Regions from separate parts of the Paenibacillus sp. GCM10027626 genome, predicted to be linked through region 1. Evidence: predicted binding sites of a transcription regulator. Region 1 holds the regulator's gene; each other region holds the start of a gene.
What was found. Region 1 encodes Rex, which represses fermentation and respiration genes when NADH is low (regulators of the CRP and FNR family bind a similar motif). Its sites were predicted from a motif close to TTGTGAAATATTTCACAA; they were not measured.
Positions count from the first base shown of each region.

Region 2: the regulator Rex is predicted to act here: its motif matches at 1,446-1,463, upstream of nirB (nitrite reductase large subunit NirB).
Region 3: the regulator Rex is predicted to act here: its motif matches at 1,706-1,723, upstream of ACFQ0N_RS14385 (DoxX family membrane protein).
Region 4: the regulator Rex is predicted to act here: its motif matches at 2,658-2,675, upstream of ACFQ0N_RS10700 (cytochrome ubiquinol oxidase subunit I).

Region 1 covers NZ_JBHTHC010000002.1:183,767-187,581, forward strand. Annotated here, with positions in the region: gene dinG (ATP-dependent DNA helicase DinG) at 1-1,310, shown strand, start outside; gene ACFQ0N_RS04640 (redox-sensing transcriptional repressor Rex) at 1,307-1,957, shown strand; gene ACFQ0N_RS04645 (amidohydrolase family protein) at 1,938-3,233, shown strand; gene ACFQ0N_RS04650 (cell wall elongation regulator TseB-like domain-containing protein) at 3,233-3,751, shown strand.
Region 2 covers NZ_JBHTHC010000029.1:70,265-74,079, reverse strand. Annotated here, with positions in the region: gene nirB (nitrite reductase large subunit NirB) at 1-1,373, opposite strand, end outside; gene ACFQ0N_RS34060 (acyltransferase) at 1,662-2,900, opposite strand; gene ACFQ0N_RS34055 (MerR family transcriptional regulator) at 3,055-3,815, opposite strand, start outside.
Region 3 covers NZ_JBHTHC010000006.1:290,341-294,155, forward strand. Annotated here, with positions in the region: gene ACFQ0N_RS14375 (phosphotransferase) at 1-856, opposite strand, end outside; gene ACFQ0N_RS14380 (hypothetical protein) at 1,080-1,280, shown strand; gene ACFQ0N_RS14385 (DoxX family membrane protein) at 1,746-2,324, shown strand; gene ACFQ0N_RS14390 (DUF2306 domain-containing protein) at 2,505-3,143, shown strand; gene ACFQ0N_RS14395 (VOC family protein) at 3,216-3,632, shown strand; gene ACFQ0N_RS14400 (TetR/AcrR family transcriptional regulator) at 3,797-3,815, shown strand, end outside.
Region 4 covers NZ_JBHTHC010000004.1:191,956-195,770, reverse strand. Annotated here, with positions in the region: gene cydS (cytochrome bd oxidase small subunit CydS family protein) at 1-66, opposite strand, end outside; gene ACFQ0N_RS10705 (cytochrome d ubiquinol oxidase subunit II) at 114-1,133, opposite strand; gene ACFQ0N_RS10700 (cytochrome ubiquinol oxidase subunit I) at 1,130-2,479, opposite strand; gene ACFQ0N_RS10695 (3'-5' exonuclease) at 2,804-3,580, opposite strand.

The DNA.
Region 1 (3,815 bases):
AGAGCGCGGCCTGGCAGGAAACGATTGAAGAGATTGTTCCGGTCTTCGGCGATTTGAGGGACGAATGGGACCGGCTGTTCGAGATGCTGTATATGGTGATGAACGGCAGCTCGCAGGAATCTGCCGGTGAAACGGGACAAACCGTGTATCGCTTGCGAACCGAGAAGCTGCCGCAAGGCTGGAAGGACGTTCAAGCGGCCGAAGAGGTTGTCCATGGCCTGTTAAGCCAAGTTATCAGACCGCTTGATAAAATGTTCGCGGAAATGAAGGAAGAGCTGGAAAGTTCTCAGCTGGCGGCGCTCGTTACCGATTTGAGCGGCACGATCAAGGATATGTCACGGGCAAGAGATGACGTGCGTTCATTTGTCCGGGCGGATAAAGCAGATATTGTATATTGGCTTGAGGCCAATCAGCATTTTCGCGCAAAATCGGTTCATATGTTCGCTGTACCGGCTGATGTAAGCGAGAAATTGCGCACTTATTTTTTTGATGTGAAAAAAAGTGTTATTCTTACTTCTGCTACTTTATCGGTGCATAAATCGTTTGAATATGCGAGCGGCCAATTAGGCTTAGCGCAGGCTGAAGATAAAGGAAGTTTAAAAACCGTGCAGCTGCCGTCGCCATTCAATTACCGGGAGCAGGCATTGGTATGCATTCCGCGCAACTTCCCGGTTTTAAAGGGAATGTCGGGAGAGGCGGAATTTATCCAACATCTGGTACAGTCTCTAACAGAAATTGCGGTAGAAACTAAAGGAAGAATGCTGGTATTGTTTACTTCCTATCGCATGCTTAAGCAAGTATACGAGCTGTTAAAGGATGAGCTTGCGCCTCATAGCATCCAGCTGTTAGGGCAAGGAATCGACAGCAGCAACCGCAGCAAGCTTGTGCGCCGCTTTCAACAGCAGGCCGCATCTGTGCTGCTGGGGACAAGCAGCTTCTGGGAAGGAGTCGATATTCCGGGCGACGCCCTTACTTGCTTAGCAATTGTCCGGCTGCCGTTTCAGCCGCCGAATCATCCGCTTGTCGAGGCAAAATCGGAGCTGCTGCAGGCGCAAAATCAAAATCCGTTTCTGAAGCTGTCAATTCCGCAAGCTGTCATTCGGTTTAAGCAAGGTTTTGGCAGACTTGTCCGGACGGCGAATGACCGGGGAATCGTGCTTATCTATGATACCCGGGTCATTGAAACTTACTATGGCAAATACTTTTTGTATTCGCTGCCTGGGCCGAAAATTGAGCATATGCATCTTAATCAAATCGTCCCGCGAATTAGAGAATGGTTGTCCGTGGAAAAAGGGGAAGCAGAGCAATGAAAAAAATTTCTGAAGCCGTCGTTCGCAGATTGCCAGTCTACTTGCAAATTCTCAATGATTTGAATAAGCGTGAGGTGCAGACTGTATCCTCGCAGGAGCTGGGTAATAAGCTCGATCTTAATCCGGCGCAAATTCGTAAGGATCTCGCCTATTTTGGCGAATTCGGACGCAAAGGAATTGGATATGATGTCAATTATTTAATTGAAAAAATCAGGCAAATTTTGAAGCTGGATCAGCCGTTAAGTGTTGGCTTGGTAGGAGCGGGCAATTTAGGCCGGGCATTATGCAATTACAATATGTATCTGAAGGACAATATGAAAATTATGGGTGTTTTCGATGCGAATCCTTCCATTGTCGGCACCGCGATCAACAGCTTGACCGTGCTGCCAATGGAAGATCTCGTCTCCAAAGTGGCCGAATTGAATATTCGCATCGGCATCATAACCGTACCCGCCGGAGCTGCGCAAAATGTAGCAGATCGTTTTGTCGAGGCTGGCGTCAGCGGCATAGTTAATTTTGCTCCGGCTATTTTGCGCGTACCTGACCATATACGCATTCATTACGCTGATTTTACCCGGGAGCTGCTAAGCCTGGCGTATTATTTGGAGAAAGAAGGGGACAACGACAATGAACCGGCTGTGGATTGAAAACGGGACATTCGTAACAATGGATGATGCTCGTCCAATAATAAAAGGGCATATGGTCATAGAAGGCGATCGTATTCAGTATTTGAGCGAGCAGGCGCCCACGATCGAAAATGCAGCGCGCCTGGATGGCCGCGGGCTTGTATTTATGCCGGGCTTAATTAATACGCATGCGCATTCAGCTATGTCCTTGCTGCGCGGCTATTCGGACGATGAAAATTTGCAAGTGTGGCTGGAGCAAAAGATGTGGCCGATGGAGGCGAAATATACCGATGCCGACGCCCGCTGGGGAACAGCGCTTGCAGTCATTGAAATGTTGAAAGCCGGAACGACGGCGTTCGTCGATATGTATGACCGTATGGATATCGTAGCTCAAGTTGTAGAGCAGGCCGGCATGCGCGGTATGCTCACAAGGGGAGTAATCGGCTTGTGCCCGCCTGATGTTCAGACAGCAAAGCTGGAAGAGGCCAAGCAATTCGCCAAAGACTGGAACGGAAAGGCGGGCGGCCGTATCCGGACGATGATGTCTCCGCATGCGCCGTATACTTGCCCGCCGGATTATATTGCGCGGATTATAGAAGCGGCTCATGAGCTGCAAGTGCCTCTGCATACCCATATGTCAGAATCGGCCGCAGAAGTTGAGCAGAATGTGAAGGATTACGGCTGCCGTCCTGTGGAGCATCTGGATAAGCTCGGTTTCTTTTCGCGTCCTTCATTAGTTGCGCATGGCGTACATTTGACGGACGATGAAATTGCGCTGCTGGCTGAGAAGGGAGTGGCGGTTTCGCATAACCCGGCCAGTAATTTGAAATTAGCCAGCGGGGTTGCGCGTGTTCCTGAGCTGTTAAAAGCGGGAGTTACGGTATCGCTTGGAACGGATAGCGCGGCAAGCAATAATAATTTGGATCTTTTCGATGAAATTAGGCTGGCAGCATTGATACATAAAGGTGTATCAGGAGATCCCACTGCTGTTCCGGCATATGAGGCGCTCAAAATGGGCACTGTATATGGCGCTCAAGCAATCGGACAGGCAAGCGATATCGGCATGCTGAAAGTAGGCATGAAAGCAGATTTTATCGCGATCGACAGTGAGCAGCCGCATTTTTATCCTCAGACTGAAATGATTTCTCATTTAGTTTACGCTGGCTCCGGCCGTGATGTAAAACATGTATGGGTAGATGGCGAGCAAGTGGTTCGCAACGGTATTTGTACATTGATTGATGAAGAGCAGGTATTGGCGGAAGCGCAGCGATGCTTTGAAAGGCTGTCACAGCATTGATGCGGATAACAAGATATCGGCGGACACCGGTGCTCACGCCATGGCGGATCACACTAATTATAGCAGCCGCAATTATAATTGCTTTGATTGCATTGAATCAATATTACCGCTACGTGCAGCGCCCATTCTGGGATGAACAAGCGGTTGCGGAAACCAAGGTCAAGGAAGCCGGATTGCTGCAGGAAACCGATCGCGCCGTTAAATATGTATGGGATAATACGGTGTGGATCGTTCACGGCAAGGATGCCGATGGAGACGAAGCTTATGCATGGATGCCGGAGGATGGTGAATCGTCAGTGTTCAAGCTGAAAGAAGGAGTATCGAAACAAAGGTTGGAGGATGCGCTGGCAAAATCAAGAGCGGATGCCAAAATTGAGCATATCAAGCTGGGCTACAAAGACGGCGAGCCGGCATGGGAGGTATTTTATACGAAAAAAGCTTCCGGCAACTATTTCTATGACTTCTTTCGTTTCAGCGATGGTGCATTATTAGTCACCTATACCCTGCCGCAGCAGTAACGGCGGCTCGGCATTACCCGCGGCATCAGCCATTATTGCCATCTATTGCCCGCCCCTAAGTACA
Region 2 (3,815 bases), on a different contig from region 1:
CCGCAGGAACGCGTTGCACCCGTGCAGGCTTTGATTTCCTCCACCGTCGTTATTCCTTTATCGGCAATTGCATCCATGATAGCTTTTTTGGTCACTCCATTACAGCCGCACATGATTTCATCGTCAGCCATGGCTTCCACCGAAGCTTGTTTTGCGGCTCCGCCGCCACAGCAGCCGCTCCCCATCAAAGAGTTGTATATTTCGTCGGTCATCACCGTTTTGTCCTTAATGAGCTTTTGCAGACGGGCGGAATCCGCAATGTCTCCGAAAAGTACCGCACCTGTAATCACATTATGTTTTAGCAATATTTTTTTGTAGGTTTGCTTCCATTCATCCTTGTGCGCAATGACGACATGCTCCGGCCCTTCGATAAATTCGCCTGTCGAAAAAACGTCGACGCCCGATATTTTCAGCTTCGTCGATACGACGGAGCCTTCATAAGGAGCCGTTTCTATACCGCACAAGTGCTTTGCAAGCACCATCCCCTGCTCAAAAAGCGGAGCAACCAGACCGTAGCAGACGCCGCGGTGTTCATTGCATTCTCCTACCGAATAAACGCCAGGCATTGAAGTTTGCATGTAGTCGTTCACAATGATTCCGCGATTCGTTATGATCCTGCTAGCTTGGGCCACGGCCACATTCGGCTTGATGCCTACGGCCATGACGACGAACTCGGCTTCCAGCACAGTACCGTCCGAGAACCGAAGACCTTCGACGCGTTCGTCTCCGAGCAGTTCTACCGTTTGGACCCCCATTGCAAACTGAATGCCCTGACGCTCCAGCTCGGCCTTCAGCATCAATGCGGCCTGATGATCAAGCTGTCGCTCCATCAAATCTTCCATCAGATGGACAACCGTTACATTCATGCCGAGATGAACCAGACCTTTGGCGGCTTCCAACCCCAGCAGCCCGCCGCCGATAACGGCTGCTTTCTTGTAAGTCTTGGCCGCCTCCACCATTTGCCGGCAGTCGGAAATATCCCTAAAGCCAACAACGCCTTGTTTATCGCTGCCGGGTATTGGCAGCATAAATGGTTTAGACCCTGTTGCTATAATGACTTTATCGTAATGGACGCGTATTCCGCTTTCCGTCACCACTTGTTGGCTTGCTTCGTCGATATGAGATACCGTCGTCGCGGTATGAAGCGTTATGCCGTTCTCTTTGTACCAGTCCCACCCATTCAATACAATATCGTCGATTGTTTTGCTTTCATCCAAGACGTAAGAGAGCATAATGCGATTATAGTTGGGATACGGCTCACTGCCGAATACGGTAATATCAAACCGTGACGTCAATTTCAATATTTGTTCCACCGTACTGATTCCGGCCATTCCATTGCCAATAATGACAAGCTTTTCTTTACTAAGGGTCATAGCAGGAGCCTCCTCGAAAGTCTCTGATTTGCTGGACTATAGGGAAAGTATAGAGGCATATGGTCAAAATTATAGTGACAAAGCTCACAACCAGATAATTTTTTTCGTCATGTTCCGCCGAAACGCCATAAAGCTCGCTATGTTCATAATTGTGACGGCTTTAGGAACAAAAAAAAGAAGCCTTACTATGAGTGGAAATTCTACGCAATGGTAGAAGCTCATAAAGGGGGTTCTACATCTTGTTCAAATGCTAGTTGGGATTTCGGTACATGTCTTAGCCATGAAACTTTACCGGGATTGCGTATACCGGCTGGAACGCGTCGTCAGCATAGCCGGCGACTCTTTTCGGTAATCGGACTCTTCAGTTTCATTCCGATGTGAGAAGCGCCGTTTGGCTCCTACGATCCAGCGAGAACCAGGCAGATGCGACAGCGTGTAGCTTATTCCAAGAGAAGCCAGGACCGTCAGGGTAAAAGTGAGAAGTGTAAAGGAAACATGACTCCCCCCCAGCTCCATCGGACGGGTAAACCGAGCGATGACATAAATGATCAGCGCATGCACGAGATAACCGCCGAACGAATACCGCCCCATCCAGGAAAGCAGCCGCAGAAAAGCCCGGCTACGGCCCTGCATCATGATGAGCAGTCCATACAGCAGCACCATTTGCGCCACAATGATCACAAAGGTCGAGGGCTTGAGGTACGTCGAAATGTTCAAGTTTACGACCTCCCCCGATCCCCGCAAAACATCCAAACCGAGCCGGATGTACATCCCTATAAATACAAGGCCTGTCCAGGGCAGCAGCCGCGTACACCACGTGCGCCATTTCTGGATGGATGAGGCGCATACCGCACCGATCACAAAGTAGAAGGCATACATCAGAAACCAGTAGCTGCGGTACTCGATCAGGCTGGACCATGGCTCTCCGAGCATTCCTGGCCAGGATCCCATCCGGTAATAGGAGAGATACAGCAAAACCGCATATAACACAAGGGAGCCTGCAATGATTGCAATCACACGCCGTGTTCGTTTGGGTTCATCCCAAGGCTCGAACCTTCTGCGAACCGCCCGGTACGCCCATGCAAACAGCGGAAACAGCAGATAGAATTGTAAAATCATGATGATAAACCACAGCTGATAACCGGTTTGTGGAACGAAAATCTCCTTGAGCAGCGTGCCCCATTCTTGTCCCCCCTTTTGCCAAAAGGAAGGCGTAAACACACGGACATACAGCCAATAAATAAGCGTCCAGCACAAAAAAGGGACGTACACATCCCCGAATCTTTTTTGGATAAATTGCAAGTAATTGAATTTTTCACCATAGTTGTAGAACAGCAGGACGGCTGACAAAAAGACAAATGTCGGGGTTCCAAAACGGGTCAAATGATAAATCATCGTCAGCATAACGGAGTCGGCCTGCTCAATATCAGGCCTGTAAATGTAATCAGCGAGGGAGTGCTGCATTACGATCGCGAGAAATGCGAGTCCTCTCAACTGCGTCCACTCTTCGATTCGTGGTTTGCCCATGATCAAAGTCCTCCTTCTTCATTCTCCCGGAAAGTATACCTTTTGAATCTTAAATGAACCTTAAAGAAAAAAATAACTAGCGTCTAAAAACGACAAAAAGCCCCACATAATGGGGCGCACGACGGATGATTGTTTTTTTCTCATTATCCATGTTTTACTTGCGAAACGCGACAAAAAGACCGACTTCCTTTGTTATGCAAACCGCACCTTCATCCAGTATCTTTGCATTCAGCATAGATTCCAACTTGGTTACTCGGCTGTCAGTCAAATTTTCTCGTCCCCCAGGCGTTGTTCGTATGTAAGCAATGAGTGGTTTAGAATCCGTTACTTGCAGAGCATCCTCATATCGTTTTATACGAATATTCATGAAACCTGCAGCTTCGAGTTGATCCGCTCCATTTTCTAACCCGAATTCGCAGGCGAAGTCCTGACGCCCCAAATCATAATGCGGGTTTAATTCGCTTAAGAATCCTTTTATTTCTTTCATATGGTTTGTGCCCATCGTAGATGCGAACAACATGCCTCCAGGTTTAAGAACACGTCGTATTTCTTTTAAAGATTGGTGACGCTCACTCACATGGTACAACATATGATTGGCGAAAACGGCATCAAAACTTGCGTCCGGAAAAGGGATCGAACGCGCGTCGGCAGGCGTGAATCGAAATCGGGAAAGTGGCACGGTATTTGCAAGGCGATCCGTGGCATCACTTAGCATTCCTTCAGACAAGTCGGTCAGCGTTACGTCCCAATCTTCCGGGATTCGATCGGCATTTCTCTGCCACAAAGCCCCGTCTCCGCAGCCCAATTCAAGAATTCTGCCCTGTTTTAATATAAGTAATTGATCGAAGAGCCAATGATGCCATTTGTAACGGTTAACACTAAATTCGTCATGCAAACTTATCCTCGTCTGCAAGT
Region 3 (3,815 bases), on a different contig from region 1:
TCCAGGCATCCGATCCGGGAATGATTTGAGTCCCACCATATAAAAGCCATCGCAGCGTTTTGATCAGCCAGCATATGCCGCCAATATTCACTTGCCAATTCAGTTGTTCTAATGTCAGTCCGGCATGGTGCTCATAATGAAAAGCATGCAAAATATCGTCCTTAGGTACACCGCTCCATGTATGTGCCTCAGCAATTAAACAATATAAGTCGCCAAGGTGGGGGCTCAAATAGGCGTTCGACCAGTCAATGGGCAATATACGCTGCCCCTGAACCAGCAGATTTTTAGCGTGATAATCATGGTGAACAAGAGTAAGAGGAGTTGTCAAATAGAGCTCGTTTACAGCATCCGGAAATGTATGCCGGAGCGTTGCGAGCGCACGATTCCCGGATAGACGCTGCACGCGGAGCAAATCATCCAATAAAGCAATAAACTCTGCGGCGGAAACGGTGTAAGCAAGCGTGACTTCATGCGGCAGACCCTTTTCCAGATTAGCTGCTGCAGCCTTTCGTAGCCGGGCCAACTCCCGTGCCGATTCAAGAAACGCCGCGGCAGAGGGAAGCTGTTCCAAATTATGTTCTCCGGCGTCCTCCATAATGATCACCGCGCTAGTATCCATGTTAAAATCGCTGTAAATGTACGGGGCGCTGATCTTAAGCGGATGAATCAGCTGCCGGTAAATAGCGGCTTCGCCAGCCATCTCGGCGTTACCCCACTTAATAATGCGGGTTTCACCTGATGGCAAGGTTGCTCTATACACCTCGGAAAGCGACCAGCTCCTTAGTAGTGTCCAATCAGTGACTTGGCGGAATAGAGGGGCAACGGAACAGAATGCAGATAGTCGGGTTGGAATCATAGATATCCTCCTACTAGTTATTTATAGACGTAGGAAGATTTTTGCATAATTTTCAGGAAAAATATAGACTGATAATAATCGGTCTGTTATGATGTTGAATAGAGTCTATGAAAATTTTGAAACTCTTTTTTTTGTATAAAACATGCATATAATAACTAGTTGACAGGCTGCAAACAATTCGTGTTTGTGGCCTGTTTTTCACTTTTGCAGTTGGAGGGGAAGAATGAATTCATCCAATAGAAGACAGGCGCTAAACACTGTCCAAACTGTGTTGGCGGCTAATCTTGCCTGCAATGAAGCTGATCTCACAGGCGATAAGGTGACTGTTCACCGCGCTGAAATAAGAGGAGGGAGATTTCGTTTTCCGGTGCGTGAGCAGTCGCTGCATATTGCAACGATGGGAAGAGGTGCGCGCTTGGGTTAGGCTACTGGCCGGCTTGGGTTGAAATATATGCACGTTAACATGGCGGCTGGCGATGAGCGCGGCGGTTGCTGGAAGAACTTTATACAGGAAAGCCGAATATAGTGTGGAGCTTGGGGAAGAGGGGGGCGACGCAGCCCCATAACTGGAAATTATTCCGAAGAAATTTTGGGCTGGAAGTGCATTGATTGGATATTGAATCCACAAAATGAAGCGATCGCAGACAACATCCAAAGCTTCCACCTGCAATGATAAATGGATAAATCTTGAATCATAGGCACTAATTTAATAGTCAAGAAGAACTGATTAATTGTCATAAACCGCCAATAACGAGTTTTTGAAGAGAAAAGACACATTTTCCGCCGCTTTGTACTAATTTCATATTTTCTGGGCTTTACAATTTCCAGGAATGGTCTTAGGATAGAGGTTAATGAAAATTTTAACATTCGGAGGTTGATGTAGTTGTCAATGAAGGAAGAATTGAAAGGGAAAAATATTATTATTCCCGAAAACCCGGTTTCGAACTTCCTGTTCAATAACACGCGATCGGGTCTGATTTGGCTGGTAATTCGGCTGTATCTGGGTTATGCCTGGCTGACAGCAGGCTGGGGCAAAGTTACGAGTGAGAAGTGGGTCGGCAGTGAAGCTGGCGCAGGTCTGACCGGATTTATAAAAGGAGCGCTCGGCAAGGCGGAAAACGGCGGAGACGTTTCGGGCTGGTATGCATCATTCTTGGAAAATATGGTGCTGCCGAATGCAAAGCTGTTCTCTTATTGCGTAGCTTTCGGTGAGGTACTCGTTGGCCTTGGGCTTATTTTAGGCTTGCTGACGGGGGTCGCCGCTTTCTTTGGTGCCTTTATGAACGCCAGCTTCCTGTTCGCAGGAACGCTGAGCACGAATCCGCTATTATTCATTCTGGCTACATGGCTCGTATTGGCCTGGAAGGTAGCCGGCTGGTATGGCCTTGATAGATGGGCATTGCCATTCCTCGGAACGCCATGGAACATGCGCAAGCGCAGCAAGAAAGATCAGACGATTTCGTCGTAATTTTAATAGATTAAGCGAGAGAAGCCCCGGCAGGAAGTTGCTGGAGCTTCTCTTTTTTACCCCATGCCACCGTGCATGGTGATGGTGCCTTATCTGCTTCTCTGTTATAGTAGACTAGACACATCATAGTACAGCATAGTTGCCTATGCATGGGCAATTGAACAGAGAGAGGTATTTGGAATGTCCGGTAAGAAGCAGCTCTATCTTTTCTTGCTTGCTGCCGCCATCGGCGCTATTGTTTACACGGTTTATATTAACTTTTTTCATGACCCGCAAGCTGCTGAATTTCTGAGTCACAAAAGCGGATCGAAACGTCCAATCAACACTTCAATATGGCTAGACGTCATGAAAGTGCATATCATATTTGCTTGTGCGGCCGCCATAGCTGGAGCATTCAATTTTTCCAGGAAAATTTCCAGGGATCATCATCGCAAGCTTCATCGAATAATGGGCTATCTATATGTAGGTGCTGTTATCGGGACAGATCTTACATCCGGCTATATGGCGCCTTATTCCACTGGAGGAAAACCTGTTAGCATAGCTTTTAATATGCTCAATATATGGTGGATGGTTACGACGGTTGTGGCCATTATTAAAATAAGAAAAAAGCAAACCGTCCGACATCGGCAATGGATGGTTCGCAGCTATGCTTTTTGTTTTACCAATCTGTTCATTCATCTGATTGCAGCACTTTTTCATAATGGATTCGGCTTCGCCTACACGGTTAGCTATATGATCAGTGTATATGGCTCGATTGTAATACTCATTGTTTTGGCGGAGATCGTCAACAGGACGATTTTTCGGAAAAATGCTATCTAAGACTGGCATGATCGCTTAATATAGAAGTAGAGTAGCCCCTAAGGAGTACTCAATCGAAGGAGGAAGCGATCGATGACGAAGAAGGCTTTGCTCAAGCGAATAGAATGTGCTTATCTTCCAGTAACAAACGTTGCTGCATCCGCAGCTTGGTATGAACAGGTGCTGGGTTTGACCTTGCGTTCACCGATTAAGCCGGGAAAGGGAGCCATTATGATTATGGGCAGCGGTCAATGGCTGTTTCTCCTTCCGAGTCCCGAAGGGCATCCGCTGCATTTCACGACGACCGGTTGGACGGAGGATGGTTCACAATTCGAGATGTTTCCCATCTGTTTCGAGACGGACGATATCCGGACATTGGAGTTGTCACTGCGCGAGTCGGGCGTGTGGATGGAGCAAGAGGTGCGTGATGAAGGCGGCTGCGGACTGCAGTTGAATTTCAAGGATCCGGACGGCAACAAGTTTCAAGTCTGGCAGCAGCCGGTTGGTTGAGAAGTGTAATAGCTGATCCAAATATAGTGGAATCAAAGCTGTAGTTCCTGGTCGTTTACCGGGGCTGCAGCTTTTTATGTTAGCATCAAGCACTTTATCTTGACAAAATAAATTAACTCATGTTAATTTATTTATCGAAGTAAGCTAATTTAAGGGTGGGCAGTATGCATAACGATATTTCAT
Region 4 (3,815 bases), on a different contig from region 1:
CAATCCGCCAACGGCGAGCACTACAACTAGAAACGGAGCAACAAACAAGAGAAAGAAGTCAGCCACAGATGTTAACCACCTTTCGAGATTGCTGTGTCATAGAGACTGCACGGTTATCCGCGCTTGCCCTGCACATATTTGGCATCGAACAGAAACAGCCGCATGAGCAGATAAAGAGACGGAACGAGCAGCATCAAACCGAGTATGAAGACGGTTATTAGCGCCAAAGCCATCGGCTCGTTTGTAAAGTTGTCGTATACCGTTACGTACGGGTATAAAATGTAAGGCAAATGTCCTGCGCCATAGCCGAAAAAGGCGAACCCGAACTGCAGCATGACAAAGATGAACGACAGCCCAAGGCGGCGTTTGGCCCAGACCAAGTAAATGGCGACCAGGAAACAGGCAAAGGAGGCTACGAACATCCAGGCGAGATCGATCATCCGCTCAAAGTGCTCCGGATTATGCTGACGGATGGCAAAAAAGACAAGCAGGCTGCAAAGGATCGTCGGGCCGCTCCAAGCGAGTGCATAACGGCGCACGATTTCAAAAGCCGGACGATCATTAGCTCGGTGTGCGTAGTAGGAAAGAAACATCGCTGAAATGTACAGAACACTCACTAATGCCAGCAATACGACCGCCCAGGAGTAGGTGCTCGTGAACAGTTTGCGGTACATAAAAAGCAATTGGCCGTTCGTATCGGTCCGGATATAGCCGCCTTCGGAAATCGTCAGTACGGTCGACAGGGCGGCAGGGATAAGGAGTCCGCTTGCCCCGTACAAGAACATATAAACAATATTGCTCCGCGAGCCGTACGTATTGAAGGCGTAGTAGGAACCGCGAATAGCGAGCAGGATGAGCGCTACACTGCCAGGGACAAGCAGGGCAGTACCTAAATAATAGGCAGTGTCGGGGAAAAAGCCAACAATGCCGACAAAGAAAAAGACGAGAAATACGTTCGTCACTTCCCATACAGGCGACAAGTAGCGTTCGATAATGCCGTGTATCAGATGGCGTTTGCCGGTAATATGGCTGTAAAAACTGAAAAACCCGGCACCGAAGTCGATCGAAGCAACAATAAGATAGCCAAACAGAAACAGCCATAACACTGTAATGCCAAGTACTTCGTAGCTCACTCTCCACTTCCCCCTTTCTTTAATTGCGCTTCAAGCTCTGCTTCAACCGGATGGTTGCGAAACATTTTCGTTAAGACGCGGACAGCGGTAATACCGAGCAGGACATAGAGCGCACTGAATAAAATAAGCATCGTATCTACATGGCCGGAAACTGTCGCCCCTTCGGCTGTACGCATAATTCCGCGGACGATCCACGGCTGGCGCCCGACCTCGGAAAAAATCCAGCCGTGCTCGATTGTTAACATCGCAAGCGGTGCGGCAGCAATGATCGCTCGGAGCAGCCATTTGCTGCTCAGCCCGCGTTTGCGCCATAGCATAAGCATATAGAGGGCAGCTACAAGCGTTATGATGGCGACAAGCACCATTTTCATATCAAACATATAGTGAATCCACAGTGGCGGTCGTTCATCCTCCGGTATATCATTGAGACCGATCACTTCGGCATTCGGGTAGCCATGAGCGAGGATGCTGAGCGCAAACGGGATTTCTATCCCGTATTTAAGTTCGTTGTTGGCCGTGAGAACACCGCCAAAAACAAGCGGGGCTTGAGTGGAGGTCTCAAAATGCCATTCCACCGCCGCCAACTTCTCAGGCTGATATTTGGCCAAATATTTGCCGGATAGATCGCCGATTACGGCGCTGGCAATAATGAAGACGAAGGCGGACACCATTGTCAGCTTCAACGCTTTTTTATAGTAGACATGATTGCGCCCCTTCAGTAATGACCAGGCTGCTATAGCTGCGAGCACGAAAGCGCAGGTCAAATATGCGGTTACAAGAACGTGAGTGACTTTGGTCGGCATGGCGGGGCTGAGCATTGCGGCAAATGGAGCGATATCGGTTATTTTGCCGTTCTGCACCGTGACGCCGGCTGGGGCGTTCATAAAGGCATTGACGATTGTAATGAAAAAAGCGGAAGCGGAGGAGCCGACAACGACCGGGATCAGCAGCCAGAGATGAACCGTCCGTTTTTTAAAACGGTCCCATGTATATAAGTAGATGCCAAGAAAGATGGCTTCAAAAAAGAAAGCAAAGGTCTCCATAAACAGCGGCAGTGCAATGGACTGTCCGGCAACGCGCATAAAGCTTGGCCAAAGCAGGCTTAGCTGGAGTCCGATAGCAGTTCCTGTTACGACGCCGATTGCTACCGTTATGACAAATCCGCGCGTCCACCTTCTGGCCAGCAGCAAATAATGCGGATCACGCCGTCTAATTCCCATCCATTCCGCCAGGGCGATCATCATGGGAACGCCGACCCCGAGTGTAGCAAAAATAATATGGAAGCCCAAAGTAAATGAAGTCAAAATGCGGCTGTAGATGACTGGATCATATCCGTTAAGCAGCACAGGCTCATATCCTTCCTTTTTAGAATAAGTAACGGGTTAATGACAACAGCATGACGATGGCGACGACGGAACATAGCAGGATAAGCCGTTTTTCTTGCAGCTTTCCTCGGTCCATAGGCTGGCTCCTTTCCTAATATAAGTTAAGATGGGATGTTGCTGTTATTATTATACAAAGTTAATGTGATTATTTTCACAAGGGATGTGTCGCATATTTGTCATCCATTTGGCAAAATGATGGCGGAAGAATATAGGAGTAAGAGCGGAAGCAAGGGGGGATGCCGCATGAATTTGGTTGTGACAATTGCAAGCGGCGTATCCAAAAGTTTATTCCTGCCGGGAAGGAGAGGATTCAGCGCGATTATTGATTTCACGCTCAAAGTATTGCTGCAGCTCGGCCAACTTTCGAGGGTCCTGCATGGCCGGCTTATTCTTGAAATAATGCTCGACAAGAAGCTCCCAGTTTGGTGTGATTTTTTGGGAGCGCATGCCGCGAATAGCTTGTTTCACGAGGCGGCGTTCCTTGGCGTTAGAATACACATCTTTGTAGTGCTGGGCATAGGTGAAATCTAGCCGCTCAAATATCGCTTTGAAAACTTCAGCAGTCATACGCGCGTCATCCAAGGCGCGATGCGCAGATCCTTCTGCTGGAATTCCAAGCTCGGCCAGCGCGCCCTCCACGCTCACATCGTTGGTCAGCTTGCGGTCGCGCAAAAAGCCTTTTAACAAATCGTAGTACGTTACTTGCAGCCAGTATTGATCATCAAGCTTGTGCATACGGGTATCAAATACGATCCGTTTCATATCCTCCCCGCCCCAAGTAAACAGAATGAATGATTCGCTGCGGTTCAGCCATCCGATAAAATCCTGGATCACTTTCGGAAAGCGGGCGGCACTATCGATCGCTTCCTGCGGGATGCCGGTCTTTTTCTTAATGAAGTCGTTCAGCTTGGCAAAATAAACAGGTTTAATAAAGGCTGCAAATTCATCGATCTGCTGCAGCTGAGCATCCAGTCGAACGGCGCCGATCTCAATGACTTCCATCGGTTTATCGCTGGCGAATTTACGGCCATTAAATTCAATATCCAAAATAATGTAATCCATTGTAGAGCCTCCACATCTTTCAAGTATCTTTCATTGTAGTACAGGTGGCGCAGCAAGTAAATCGGCTGGCGTTTGATTCGGCAACACTTTCACAAAAGCGCTGCCATGTAAAGTGAAGCTGCGGTTTAAAAACACGCCAAAACGGAGGACAAACGGCAAAAAACATCCATTACAGAGCCAGAGGCGCCCAGAATGCGCATTATTGCAGCATAAGGTTTATTATTTACGGATAATG